DNA from 3 places in the Nonomuraea sp. NPDC003754 genome. Region 2 is predicted to be linked to each of the others. Evidence: riboswitches for the same ligand, from Rfam matches in the RefSeq annotation. Region 2 holds a riboswitch; each other region holds the start of a gene.
The links. Region 2 has a riboswitch for thiamine pyrophosphate ahead of thiC (phosphomethylpyrimidine synthase ThiC). Riboswitches for the same ligand answer to the same signal wherever they lie in the genome.
Positions count from the first base shown of each region.

Region 1: linked by a shared signal. The riboswitch ahead of ACWEVS_RS22120 (FAD-dependent oxidoreductase) and the one ahead of thiC (phosphomethylpyrimidine synthase ThiC) in region 2 are both predicted to bind thiamine pyrophosphate.
Region 3: linked by a shared signal. The riboswitch ahead of ACWEVS_RS31650 (purine-cytosine permease family protein) and the one ahead of thiC (phosphomethylpyrimidine synthase ThiC) in region 2 are both predicted to bind thiamine pyrophosphate.

Region 1 is NZ_JBSGJX010000017.1:80,937-84,798, forward strand. Features, by position in the region: gene ACWEVS_RS22115 (NAD(P)/FAD-dependent oxidoreductase) at 1-1,004, opposite strand, end outside; TPP riboswitch at 1,067-1,182, shown strand; gene ACWEVS_RS22120 (FAD-dependent oxidoreductase) at 1,171-2,385, shown strand; gene thiS (sulfur carrier protein ThiS) at 2,385-2,585, shown strand; gene ACWEVS_RS22130 (thiazole synthase) at 2,578-3,333, shown strand; gene pknB (Stk1 family PASTA domain-containing Ser/Thr kinase) at 3,520-3,862, shown strand, end outside.
Region 2 is NZ_JBSGJX010000059.1:33,499-37,360, reverse strand. Features, by position in the region: gene thiC (phosphomethylpyrimidine synthase ThiC) at 170-1,852, opposite strand; TPP riboswitch at 1,845-1,957, opposite strand; gene ACWEVS_RS42005 (CDP-alcohol phosphatidyltransferase family protein) at 2,110-2,739, shown strand; gene ACWEVS_RS42000 (sugar phosphate nucleotidyltransferase) at 2,744-3,862, shown strand, end outside.
Region 3 is NZ_JBSGJX010000031.1:52,398-56,259, reverse strand. Features, by position in the region: gene ACWEVS_RS31665 (TenA family protein) at 1-139, shown strand, start outside; gene ACWEVS_RS31660 (Fpg/Nei family DNA glycosylase) at 574-1,452, shown strand; gene ACWEVS_RS31655 (rhodanese-like domain-containing protein) at 1,624-1,944, opposite strand; TPP riboswitch at 2,315-2,429, shown strand; gene ACWEVS_RS31650 (purine-cytosine permease family protein) at 2,420-3,775, shown strand; gene ACWEVS_RS31645 (methylated-DNA--[protein]-cysteine S-methyltransferase) at 3,772-3,862, opposite strand, start outside.

The DNA.
Region 1 (3,862 bases), on a different contig from region 2:
GACCACTTGGCCGCCGAGGGATCGCCGCGGCGCAACAGGCGCGCGCCGGCATGGTGGCCGGCGTACTGCACCATGTGGCCGAACTGCTCCGACCAGAAGTACGGCACAGGATCATAGACCGCCTCGTCGCCCAGCAGCGTGGCCACGGCGACCTCGGGGGCGTTGAGCGCGGTGTCCCAGTGCTCCACGCGCAGCCTGGTGTGGAAGCGGCGCGACCACCAGGCCGCGCAGTCGCCGACGGCCACGACGTTCGGCAGGGAGGTGCGCAGGTGCTCGTCGGTGACGACGCCGTTGTGCAGGTCGATGTCGGAGCCTGCCAGCCACTCGACGGCCGGGCGGACGCCGATGCCCGACACCACCACGTCGGCCTCGACGAAGTCGCCGTCGACCAGGCGCACCCCGCCCTCCTCCACGGCGGCGACCATGGTGTCCAGCCGCAGGTCCATGCCCTCGTACCAGGGGACGGTGTCGCCGCCCACCTCGGGCCCGAGCACGTGCGCGAGCGGGGCGGGGCCCGCCTCCACGACGGTGACCCGGCAGCCGGCCGTACGGGCGGCCGTGGCCACCTCCGCGCCGATCCAGCCCGCGCCGATGACCGTGACCCTGGCGTCCGCCACCAGGCGGGCCCGCAGCTCCAGGGAGTCGTCGAGCGTGCGCAACACGTGCTGGCGGCCCTCGCCGGGCAGCCTGATCGGCTCCGCCCCGGTGGCGATGACCAGGCCGTCGTAGCCGATCTCGCCCTCGGTCGTCTCCAGGACCCCCGCGCGCAGCCCCTTGGCCGACACCCCCGGCCGGTGCTCCACCCGCATGGCCTCGAGGTCGGAGTCGACGAAGCTGGAGTCGGCCGTGCCGAGCAGCACCGCCTTGGACAGGGGCGGACGATCGTAGGGCCGGTGCCGCTCCTCGCCGACCAGCGTGATCCTGCCGCTGAATCCACGAGATCTCAGCGCCTCGACGCTGCGTATGCCTGCCAGTCCGGCGCCCACCACCACGACATGATTCACGCTCAGACCATAACCAATCCGGCGCCGGTCACCAGGGTCCGGGCCTTGAGTAGGCTTGTTCGCGGAAGACGCGCGGGAGTCCGGCCGTACCGGGCTGAGAGGAAGGCTGTGACGGGCCTTCGACCGCAAGACACCTGATCCGGGTCATGCCGGCGAAGGGAGCGAGATGCATCTGATCGTGGGCGGCGGCGTGGTTGGCCTGTCCGTCGCCTGGCGTCTGGCGCGCGCGGGCACGCGTGTCACGGTGATCGACCCGGCCCCGGCGCGTGGCGCCTCCCACGCGGCCGCGGGCATGCTGGCCCCGGTCAGCGAGGTCTCCTACACCGAGGAGTCGCTGCTCAGGCTGGGGCTGGCGGCGCTGGAGCGCTGGCCCGCCTTCGCCGCGGAGCTGGAGGCCGACAGCGGGCTGCGGCTCGACTACCGCGCCCAGGGCACGCTGGACGTCGCCTTCGACACCGACGACCTGGCGGCGCTGGACGAGCTCGCCGTGTTCATGGACAAGCTCGGGCTGCCGGTGCGGCGGCTGACGGGGCGCGAGTGCCGCCGCAGGGAGCCGATGCTGGCGCCGTCGGTCAGGGGCGGCGTGCTGGCCGAGGGTGACGCGTGGGTCGACCCCAGACGCGTCACCGCGGCCCTGCTGGCCGCGCTGGAGAAGGCGGGGGTGGCGCTGGTGCGGCGGCGCGTGGCCGCGCTGGTCCGCGACGGCTCGGCCGTGGTGGGCGTACGGCTGGAGCCACCCTCGGCCGCCACCGGGAACGTTCCGGCGGACGCCACGGACGGCGGGCCGGCCGACTCCCCGAACGGCAGGCCGATCGACGCCTCGGACGACGGGCGCGCGGACGCCTCGGACGCCTCGGGTGATGTGCTGACGGGCGAGCGGGTGGTGCTGGCGGCCGGCGCGTGGAGCGGCGGGCTGACCGACCTGCCGGTGCGCCCGGTCAAGGGCCAGATCATGCGGCTGCGCTCGCCGTCCCCCCTGCTCGGCACCTGCGTGCGCGGCGTGGTCCACGGCTCGCCCGTGTACCTGGTGCCGCGCGGCGACGGCGAGCTCGTCGTCGGCGCCACCCAGGAGGAGCTGGGCTTCGACACCACGGTGACCGCGGGCGGCCTGTACGAGCTGCTGCGCGACGCCAGGGAGCTGGTCCCCGGCATCACCGAGCTGCAGGTGGCCGACGTCGTGGCGGGACTGCGGCCGGGCACCCCCGACAACCTGCCGCTGATCGGCCCGTACGGCCCCGGCCTCACCGTCGCCACCGGACACCACAGGGGCGGCGTGCTGCTGGCCCCGCTCACCACCGCGATCCTCCACGGCGAGGAGGGCGAGCTGGCCGCCCTGTGCGCGCCGCAGCGGTTCCAGACAGCCGGACAAGGAAGTGACTGATGCACGTGACGATCAACGGGGCCGCGCACGAGGTGCCCGACGGCACCACGGTGGCCCAGGCCGTCCAGCGGCTGACGGCGCAGACGACGGGTGTCGCCGTGGCGGTCAACGACGAGGTGGTCACCAGGGGCACGTGGGAGAGCACCTCGCTGGCCGACCGCGACAGGGTCGAGATCCTCACGGCGGTGCAGGGTGGATGAGCTGATCATCGCCGGGGAGAAGTTCGGCTCCCGGCTCATCATGGGCACCGGCGGGGCCCCCTCCCTCGAGGTGCTCGACCAGGCGCTGGCCGCCTCCGGCACCGAGCTGACCACGGTCGCCATGCGCCGCCTCGACCCCGGGGCCAAGGGGTCGGTGCTCGACGTGCTGCGCGCCCGCGGGATCAAGGTCCTGCCAAACACGGCGGGCTGCTTCACGGCGGGCGAGGCGGTGCTGACGGCGCGGCTGGCGCGCGAGGCGCTCGGCACGAACTGGGTGAAGCTCGAGGTCATCAGCGACGAGCGGACGCTGCTGCCCGACCCGATCGAGACCTTCGACGCGGCCGAGCGGCTGGTGGCCGACGGGTTCGTGGTCCTGCCGTACATCGGGGACGACCCGGCGCTGGCGCGGCGGCTGGAGCAGGCGGGGTGCGCGGCGGTGATGCCGTTGGGCGCGCCGATCGGCTCGGGGCTCGGCATCCGCAACCCGCACAACATCGAGCTGATCGTGGAAGCGGCGTCGGTTCCGGTGATCCTGGACGCGGGCATCGGCACGGCGAGCGACGCCGCCCAGGCGATGGAGCTGGGGTGCGACGCGGTGCTGCTGGCGACGGCGGTCACCAGGGCGCGGCGGCCCGACCTCATGGCGGCGGCGATGCGGTCCGCCGTGGAGGCCGGGCGGCTGGCGCGCCAGGCCGGACGGATCCCGCGCCGCCGCTACGCCGAGGCGTCCTCCCCGATGACTCCCTGATCCGCGCGGGGGTCCGCCACGGCCCCCGCGCCACCGGGGGCCGTGGGGCCGCGGTGGGCGCAGAGCACCGGTGGGACGTGACCTCCGGGCAGGCTTCGCGCCGCCTTCCCAGATCAGGAATCAAACGGGCATCGGTTTGGGACTGTCGGGCCATGCGGGGGGCGAATCGCCCGTAAACTCGGCCAGGTGGACACGACGATCGCGGACCCCCTCGTAGGGCGACTGCTCGACGGGCGCTATCGCATCGAGTCCCGGATCGCCCGGGGCGGGATGGCGACGGTCTACCTGGCGCTCGACATCCGGCTCGACCGCACGGTCGCGCTGAAGGTCATGCACCGCACGCTGGCCGAGGACCCCGCTTTCGTGCGCAGGTTCATCGGCGAGGCCAAGTCGGTGGCCAGCCTGTCCCACCCCAACGTGGTGCACGTGTTCGACCAGGGCACCGACGGCGACGTGGTGTACCTGTCGATGGAGTACGTGCCCGGCAAGACGCTGCGCGACGTGCTGCGCTCGCGGGGCAGGCTGCCCG
Region 2 (3,862 bases):
GGGAGAGGCCGGGGACACCGCCCGCGCCGCCCGTCCCCCGTGGCGGGTGGCGCGGGCGGCGTCCCGCTCTCGGCCCCGTGGGCGGGCGGGACCCGCCCCGGGCCTGGTGCGTGGCGCGGGCGGGTCCTGCCCCCGGCCCCGAGGCGGCGTGGGCGGGTCCCGTCCGGTCTCAGCGGCGCTCGGGCAGGGGCAGGTACACCTCGCCGCCGCCGCGCACGAACTCCTCCGCCTTCTCCCGCATCCCCTCCTGCGCCCGCAGATCGTGGGAGATCCGCATCGAGCAGAACTTCGGCCCGCACATCGAGCAGAAGTGGGCGGTCTTGGCCGGGGCCGCGGGCAGTGTCTCGTCGTGGAAGGAGCGGGCCGTGTCCGGGTCGAGGGACAGGTCGAACTGGTCCTCCCAGCGGAACTCGAACCGCGCCCGCGACAGCGCGTCGTCCCACGCCTGCGCCGCCGGATGGCCCTTGGCCAGGTCGGCGGCGTGTGCGGCGATCTTGTAGGTGATCACGCCGGTCTTGACGTCGTCCTTGTCCGGCAGGCCGAGGTGCTCCTTCGGCGTGACGTAGCACAGCATCGCGGTGCCGTACCAGCCGATCATGGCCGCGCCGATGCCCGAGGTGATGTGGTCGTAGCCGGGCGCGATGTCGGTGACCAGCGGGCCGAGGGTGTAGAACGGGGCGTCCTCGCACAGCTCGCGCTGCAGGTCCACGTTCTCCTTGACCTTGTGCATGGGCACGTGGCCGGGCCCCTCGACCATCACCTGGACGTCGTGGGCGTGGGCGATCCGGGTGAGCTCGCCCAGCGTGCGCAGCTCGGCGAACTGCGCCTCGTCGTTGGCGTCGGCGATCGAGCCGGGACGCAGCCCGTCGCCGAGGGAGAAGGCGACGTCGTAGGAGGCGAGGATCTCGCACATCTCCGCGAAGTTCTCGTACAGGAAGTTCTCGCGGTGGTGCGCCAGGCACCAGGCCGCCATGATCGAGCCGCCGCGCGAGACGATGCCGGTCGTGCGCCTGACGGTGAGCGGCACGTACGCCAGCCGCACGCCGGCGTGCACGGTGACGTAGTCGACGCCCTGCTCGCACTGCTCGACGAGGGTGTCGCGGTAGATCTCCCACGACAGGCGGGCGGCGACCCCGTCGACCTTCTCCAGCGCTTGGTAGAGGGGGACGGTGCCGATGGGCACGGGGGAGTTGCGGATGATCCACTCGCGGGTGGTGTGGATGTCGCGGCCGGTCGACAGGTCCATGACGGTGTCGGCGCCCCAGCGGATGGCCCAGGTCATCTTCTCCACCTCCTCCTCGACGGAGGAGGTGACGGCGGAGTTGCCGATGTTGGCGTTGATCTTGACCAGGAAGTTGCGTCCGATGATCATCGGCTCGCTCTCGGGGTGGTTGACGTTGGCCGGGATGACGGCCCTGCCCGCCGCCACCTCCGCGCGGACGAACTCCGGGTCGACGCCCTCCCTGGCCGCGACGAACTCCATCTCCTTGGTCACCACGCCGCGGCGGGCGTAGGCGAGCTGGGTGACGGGCGCGCCCGCCGCCCTGAGGGGGTCGCGGCGCCGCCCGGCGAACGCGCTGGTCCCTGCGCGCTTCCACGCGTTCTGGTCGCGGTAGCCGTCGTCGAGGGGCTGGACCTGGCGGCCGCCGTACCGGGCCACGTCGCCCCGGTCGAGGACCCACCGCTCGCGCAGCGGGGCCAGGCCGCGGGTGACGTCGGTCTCGACCTCCGGGTCGGTGTAGGGGCCGGAGGTGTCGTAGACGGTGAAGCTCGTGCCGTCGGACAGGCTGATCCGGCGCATCGGGACCCGGAGATCGCCTTGGTAGATCTTGGAAAAACGCGCGCCACTCATCGCGCAAACTCCCTTCGCCGGCATTACCCGGAGCAGGTTCTGGCGGTCGGCGGCTGGTCAGCCGTCCTCTCAGCCCGGTCACACCGGGCTCCCGCGTTGGTCGGCGCCACCGTAACCCGATCACCGGGGGCGCGCGCAACCCCCGATCCGTCCAGGTGTCCGAAAACCCCGGGGGCGAAGGGCCCGCCCTGCGGCCGGAACCGGACGAGACGGACGGCGCAGCGTACGCAGGTCGGCGACGCAGTAGGGTCGCAAGCGTGAGCGAAACTTCCGCCCCTTCGTCAGCGGAGGACCGGATCTGGACGGTTCCTAACCTGCTGAGCTTCCTGCGCCTGTTGGGTGTGCCCGTGTTCCTGTGGCTGGTTCTCGGGCCCCAGGCCGACGGCTGGGCGATCGGGCTGCTCATGGTCGCGGGATTCACCGACTGGCTGGACGGCAAGATCGCCCGCGCGTGGAACCAGACCAGCAGGCTGGGCCGCATCATCGACCCCGCGGCCGACAAGCTCTACGTCTTCGCCACGATCCTCGGCCTGGTCCTCAGGGACGTGATCCCCTGGTGGCTCGTGGCGATCATTCTCGCCCGGGAAATCTTCGTCGGATGTTTCTTTCCCGTGCTCCGCAAATACGGCTACAAGGCACTGCCCGTGCATTTCCTTGGCAAAGCAGCCATGGCCAACCTCATGTACGCCTTCCCGCTGCTCTTCCTGGCCTCTCATACCGGCTCCTGGTATGCCGATACTGCGAGGATCATCGGATGGGCGTTCGCCATCTGGGGAACGGGTCTGTACTGGTGGGCGGGCGTGTTGTATGTGGTACAGGTGCGCCGGCTCATCACCGCTGCCAGGGATGAGCTGCGCGATCCCCGGCAAACTGCGAAGAAGGAGTGATCGGGTGAAGGCGGTCGTCATGGCAGGTGGGGAGGGCACGCGGTTGCGACCGCTGACCGCGAACCAGCCCAAACCCCTGCTTCCTGTGGTCAACCGCCCGATCATGGAACACGTCCTCCGGCTGCTCCGCAAACACGGACTGACCGAGACCGTCGTCACGGTTCAGTTCCTGGCGGCGCTCGTGCGCAGCTACTTCGGCGACGGCGACGAACTGGGCATGCGCCTGCACTACGCCACCGAAGACCTGCCACTCGGTACGGCCGGCAGCGTCAAGAACGCCGCCGACAAACTCCGCGACGATCGTTTCATGGTCATTTCCGGCGATGCCCTGACCGATATCGATTTATCGGACATGATCCGGTTTCACCGGGAGAATTCGGCTCTTGTCACCATCGGTCTGACGCGCGTTCCCAACCCGCTCGAGTTCGGGATCATCATCGTCGACGACCAGGGCAGGGTGCAGCGCTTTCTCGAGAAGCCCACCTGGGGCCAGGTTTTCTCCGACACGGTCAACACCGGCATCTACGTCATGGAGCCAGAAATCCTCGACGAGGTCCCCGCGGGGGAGGCCGTCGACTGGTCCTCCGACGTCTTCCCGCGCCTGCTCGAACGCGGCGCCCCGATCTACGGCTACGTCTCCGACTGCTACTGGGAGGACGTCGGCACCAACGACAGCTACCTCAAGGCCCAGGCCGACGCGCTGTCCGGACGGGTCAAGCTCGACATCGGCGGCTTCGAGATGTCGCCGGGCGTCTGGGTGGGCGAGGGCGCCGAGGTGGACCCCGAGGCCGTGCTGAAGGGCCCGCTGCTCATCGGCGACTACGTCAAGATCGAGGCCGGGGCCGAGCTGCGCGAGTACACCGTGCTCGGCAGCAACGCCGTCGTGCGCGAAGGGGCCTTCCTGCACCGCGCGGTCGTCCACGACAACGTCTACATCGGCCCCGGCGCGCACCTGCGCGGCTGCGTCATCGGCAAGAACACCGACCTGATGACCGGCGCCCGCATCGCCGAGAACGCCGTCGTCGGCGACGAGTGCGTCATCGAGGCCGAGGCCTACGTCTCCAGCGGCGTCAAGGTCTACCCCTTCAAGACCGTCGAGGCCGGCGCGGTCGTCAACACCAGC
Region 3 (3,862 bases), on a different contig from region 2:
CTACGCCGACCCCGGGTTCGCCGCGCTGACCGAGCGCATCGCCGGGATGATCGACGAGGCCGCACCCGACCTCGGCAGGGCGAAGGAACTGTTCACCGAGGGCATGCGGCACGAGCTGGCCTTCTGGGACGTCCCCTGACCCCGGGCCCCGCCGTCCGGGATCGTGGGGGTCAGGAACCCGCCGCTTCCGTCGGGGAGCGGGGTCGTGGGGCATGGGATGGCCGCTTCCGGTCGAGGTCGCGGAGTGCGGGTCGGCCGCTTCCGCTCGGGGCGCGGCGCGCGGGTCGGGCACTTCCGCTCGGGGTCGCGGCGCGCGGGTCGGGCATTTCCGCTCGGGGTCGCGGCGCGCGGGTCGGGCATTTCCGCTTGGGGCGCGGAGTATGGGGCGGGCGCTTCCGCTCGGGGCGCGGCGCGAGTCGGCCGTCTCCGCTCGGGATGGTGGGCGTTGGATGGTCACTTCCGCTCGGGAGCGAGGGCGGCCGCCGAGGGGATGCGGCACGAGCTGACCTTTTCCCTGACGCGGCCCCGGCTCGTCCGAGGGCGCTCGCCGGGGGTGCGCTCTAGTCTGGAGGCATGCCGGAACTTCCCGAAGTGGAGTCGCTGGCCGGCTTCCTGCGCGAGCAGGCGGTCGGCCGCACGATCCTGGCCGTCGACGTGGTCGCCTTCCAGGCGCTCAAGACCTTCGACCCGCCCGTCACCGCGCTCGGCGGGCTGACGGTGACCGGCGTGGCGAGGCACGGCAAGTTCCTCGACCTCGACTGCGACGGCCTCCACCTGGTCACCCACCTGTCGAGGGCGGGGTGGCTGCGCTGGCGCGCCGACCTGTCGGGCGCCAAACCCGTGCGTCCGGGCAAGGGCCCGCTCGCGGTCCGGGTACGGCTGGCGCCCGACGACGACGGCCTGGCGCCCGGCTTCGAGCTGACCGAGGCAGGCACCCAGAAACGTCTGGCCGTCTACGTCGTCAAGGACCCGATGGAGGTGCCCGGCATCGCCTCGCTCGGGCCCGACCCGCTGGTCCCCGAGTTCACCGTCCAGGCGCTGAAGGAGATCGTGGGCGGCAACCGTACCCAGATCAAGGGCCTGCTGAGGGACCAGAAGATCATCGCGGGCATCGGCAACGCCTACTCCGACGAGGTGCTGCACGCGGCCCGGATGTCACCCTTCAAGATCGCGGCCACGCTGACCGACGCGCAGATCGCCGACCTGCACGAGGCGATCGTCACCACGCTGCGGGATGCGGTGGAGCGCGCCCACGGCCTGGCGGCCAAAGACCTGAAGGCGGAGAAGAAGTCGGGGCTGCGCGTCCACAACAGGACGGGGCAGCCGTGCGAGGTGTGCGGCGACACCATCCGCGAGGTGTCGTTCGCCGACTCCTCGCTGCAGTACTGCCCGACCTGTCAGACCGAGGGCAAGATCCTTGCCGACCGGCGGATGTCGAAGCTGCTCAAGTAGACGGCGTCAGGCGACGAACATCACACAGGCGACGTCTAGCGGCGGACGTCACCTGGCGGCGTCAGGCGACGGACGTCACACAGGGGCGTCCAGCGACGGACGTCACACAGGCGGTGTCGAGCGGCGGACGTCACCTGGCGGCGTCCAGCGGCGGATGTCGCGTAGGTGGCGTCAGGCGACGAACGGCGGCCGGCCGCTCTCGCTGACCAGGGGCTTGCCCGCCAGCTCCCACGACTGCATGCCGCCGCCGACGTTGACCGCGTCGCGGCCGATGTGGTTGAGCCACGCGGCGGCGTGCGCGGACCGACCGCCGACCCTGCACACCACGTAGACGGGGCCGGAGGGGAGCTCGTCGACGCGGGCCTGCAGCTCGCCGAGTGGAATGTGGGTGGCGTCGGGGGCGTGGCCCGCCGTCCACTCCTCGGGCTCGCGGACGTCGAGCAGGAAGGCTCCGGCGGGCACGTCGGTGACGTCGATTTCGGGAACGGTCATGTCCCCATTCTCGCGGACCCGCCCCACCACAACCTCCCGGAACTGCGAAGAAAGCGCGGGCCGGGGTTTCTCGGGGGCCAGTGCGGGCGTGCGGTCGCGGTTGTAGGGGGGCGTGGGCAGGGTCTTCCGGGGTGGCTGGGGAGGCGCGGGCCGGGGTTTCTTGGGGAGGCCGGTACTGGCGTGCGGTCGCGGTTGTAGGGGGGCGTGGGCAGGGTCTTCCTGGGTGGCCGGGGGGCCGGTTCGGTGGTGTGGGCGGGTGGTCGGGGTTTCTCCGGGAGGGCCGGTTCGGTGGTGTGGGCTTGCGGGAGGGGTGGGGAGGCGGGTAGGGGGTGGTTGCCAAAAAGGAACGAGATGTAATAATTCGCCTCAAACCAGTAACCGCGGGAGCTCGGGCATGGCCGGGCTGAGAGGGCGACCCCCAGGCGTCGCCGACCGCATGAACCTGTCCGGGTAATGCCGGCGTAGGGAGCGTGCGATGACGCATGTCGTCGATCCGAAGCATGCCGAAGTACCGCTGACCCTCGACCAGGCCCCGCCCAGAACCCTCGGCGTCCTCGACCAGGGCGCCTTCTGGGCCAACCTCGGGGTCAGCCTCCTGGGTTTTTCCTTCGCCCTCTTCCTCATCAACCCTCTCCTCGACGACAACCCGCTGACGATGACCGCCGCGGTCACCGCCACCGTCGTGGGAAGTCTCATCGGCACCGCCATGGTGGGCCTCGCGGCCATCCCCGGCGCCCAGACGGGACAGCCGGCGATGGTGCTGCTCAGAGGCCTGTTCGGGGCGAGGCTGTCCTACGTCCCCACGGTGCTCAACATCATCCAGATGCTCGGGTGGGGTGCCTTCGAGCTGTGGGTCATCGCCATGGGCGCCCAGGCGATCGTCGGCGACGCCGTGCCGTACGCGGTCTGGGTGATCGTGGCGGGCGTGATCACCACCGGGCTGACGATCTACCCGCTCGGTGCGATCAGGCTCATCAGGCGGGTCGTCACGATCGGCGTGATCGTCTCGACCGTCTGGTTCGCGGTCGCGCTCCTGCAGCGGGCTCCAGCGCCGGCCGGCGGCTCGTGGGACGCCTTCGCCCCCGCCGTCGACTTCGTGATCGCGCTGTCGGTCTCGTGGGTACCGCTGGCCGCCGACTTCGCCCGGCACTCGCGCCGCAGCTCGGCCGCCTTCACCGGCGTGGTGGGCGGTTACACGATCGCCCAGGTGGCGTGCCTGGCCATCGGCGTCTACGCGGTCGCGATCGCCGGCCATGACGCCGTGCTGAACGACCCGACGGCGGTCTTCGGCCCGTTCGTCGCCGCGCCGCTGGGCGCGCTGTTCTTCGGCATCCTGGTGCTGCGCGAGACCGACCAGTCGTTCGCGAACGTCTACTCCACGGCCATGTCGCTGCAGAACCTCATGCCGCGCGTCGACCGGCGGGTCTTCTCGGTGGCCCTCGGCGTCGTGACGATCGGCGTGGCGCTCCTCGTCGACGTCAACTCCTACAGCGCCTTCCTCAGCATCATCGGCGCCGTCTTCGTGCCGATGCTGGGCGTGCTCGTCGTCGACTACTTCCTGCTCGGCAGCGGCAGGACCTGGAACACCAGCGAGCGCGCCCCCTCCCGCTGGATCATGACGGTCCCGTGGGCGCTCGGGTTCTGCGCGTGGTGGCTGCTGGCCGCCCCGTCCACGATCCCGTGGTGGGCCGCGATCTGGGACGGCGCCCGCGCGGCGCTCGGCTTCACCCGCCAGCCGTGGATGAGCGCGGCGCTGGGCGCCTTCCTGGTCGCCGGACTGGTCACGCTGCTGGTCGGCCGGCTCGGCGGCGCGGTACGGCGGCGCCGCTAGCCTTCGACGCGCAGCAGGCGTTCGAGCGCGGTGGGCCCGCCGGGGTAGCTCTCGCGATCGGCGACCCGGTGGCAGGGCACGATCACG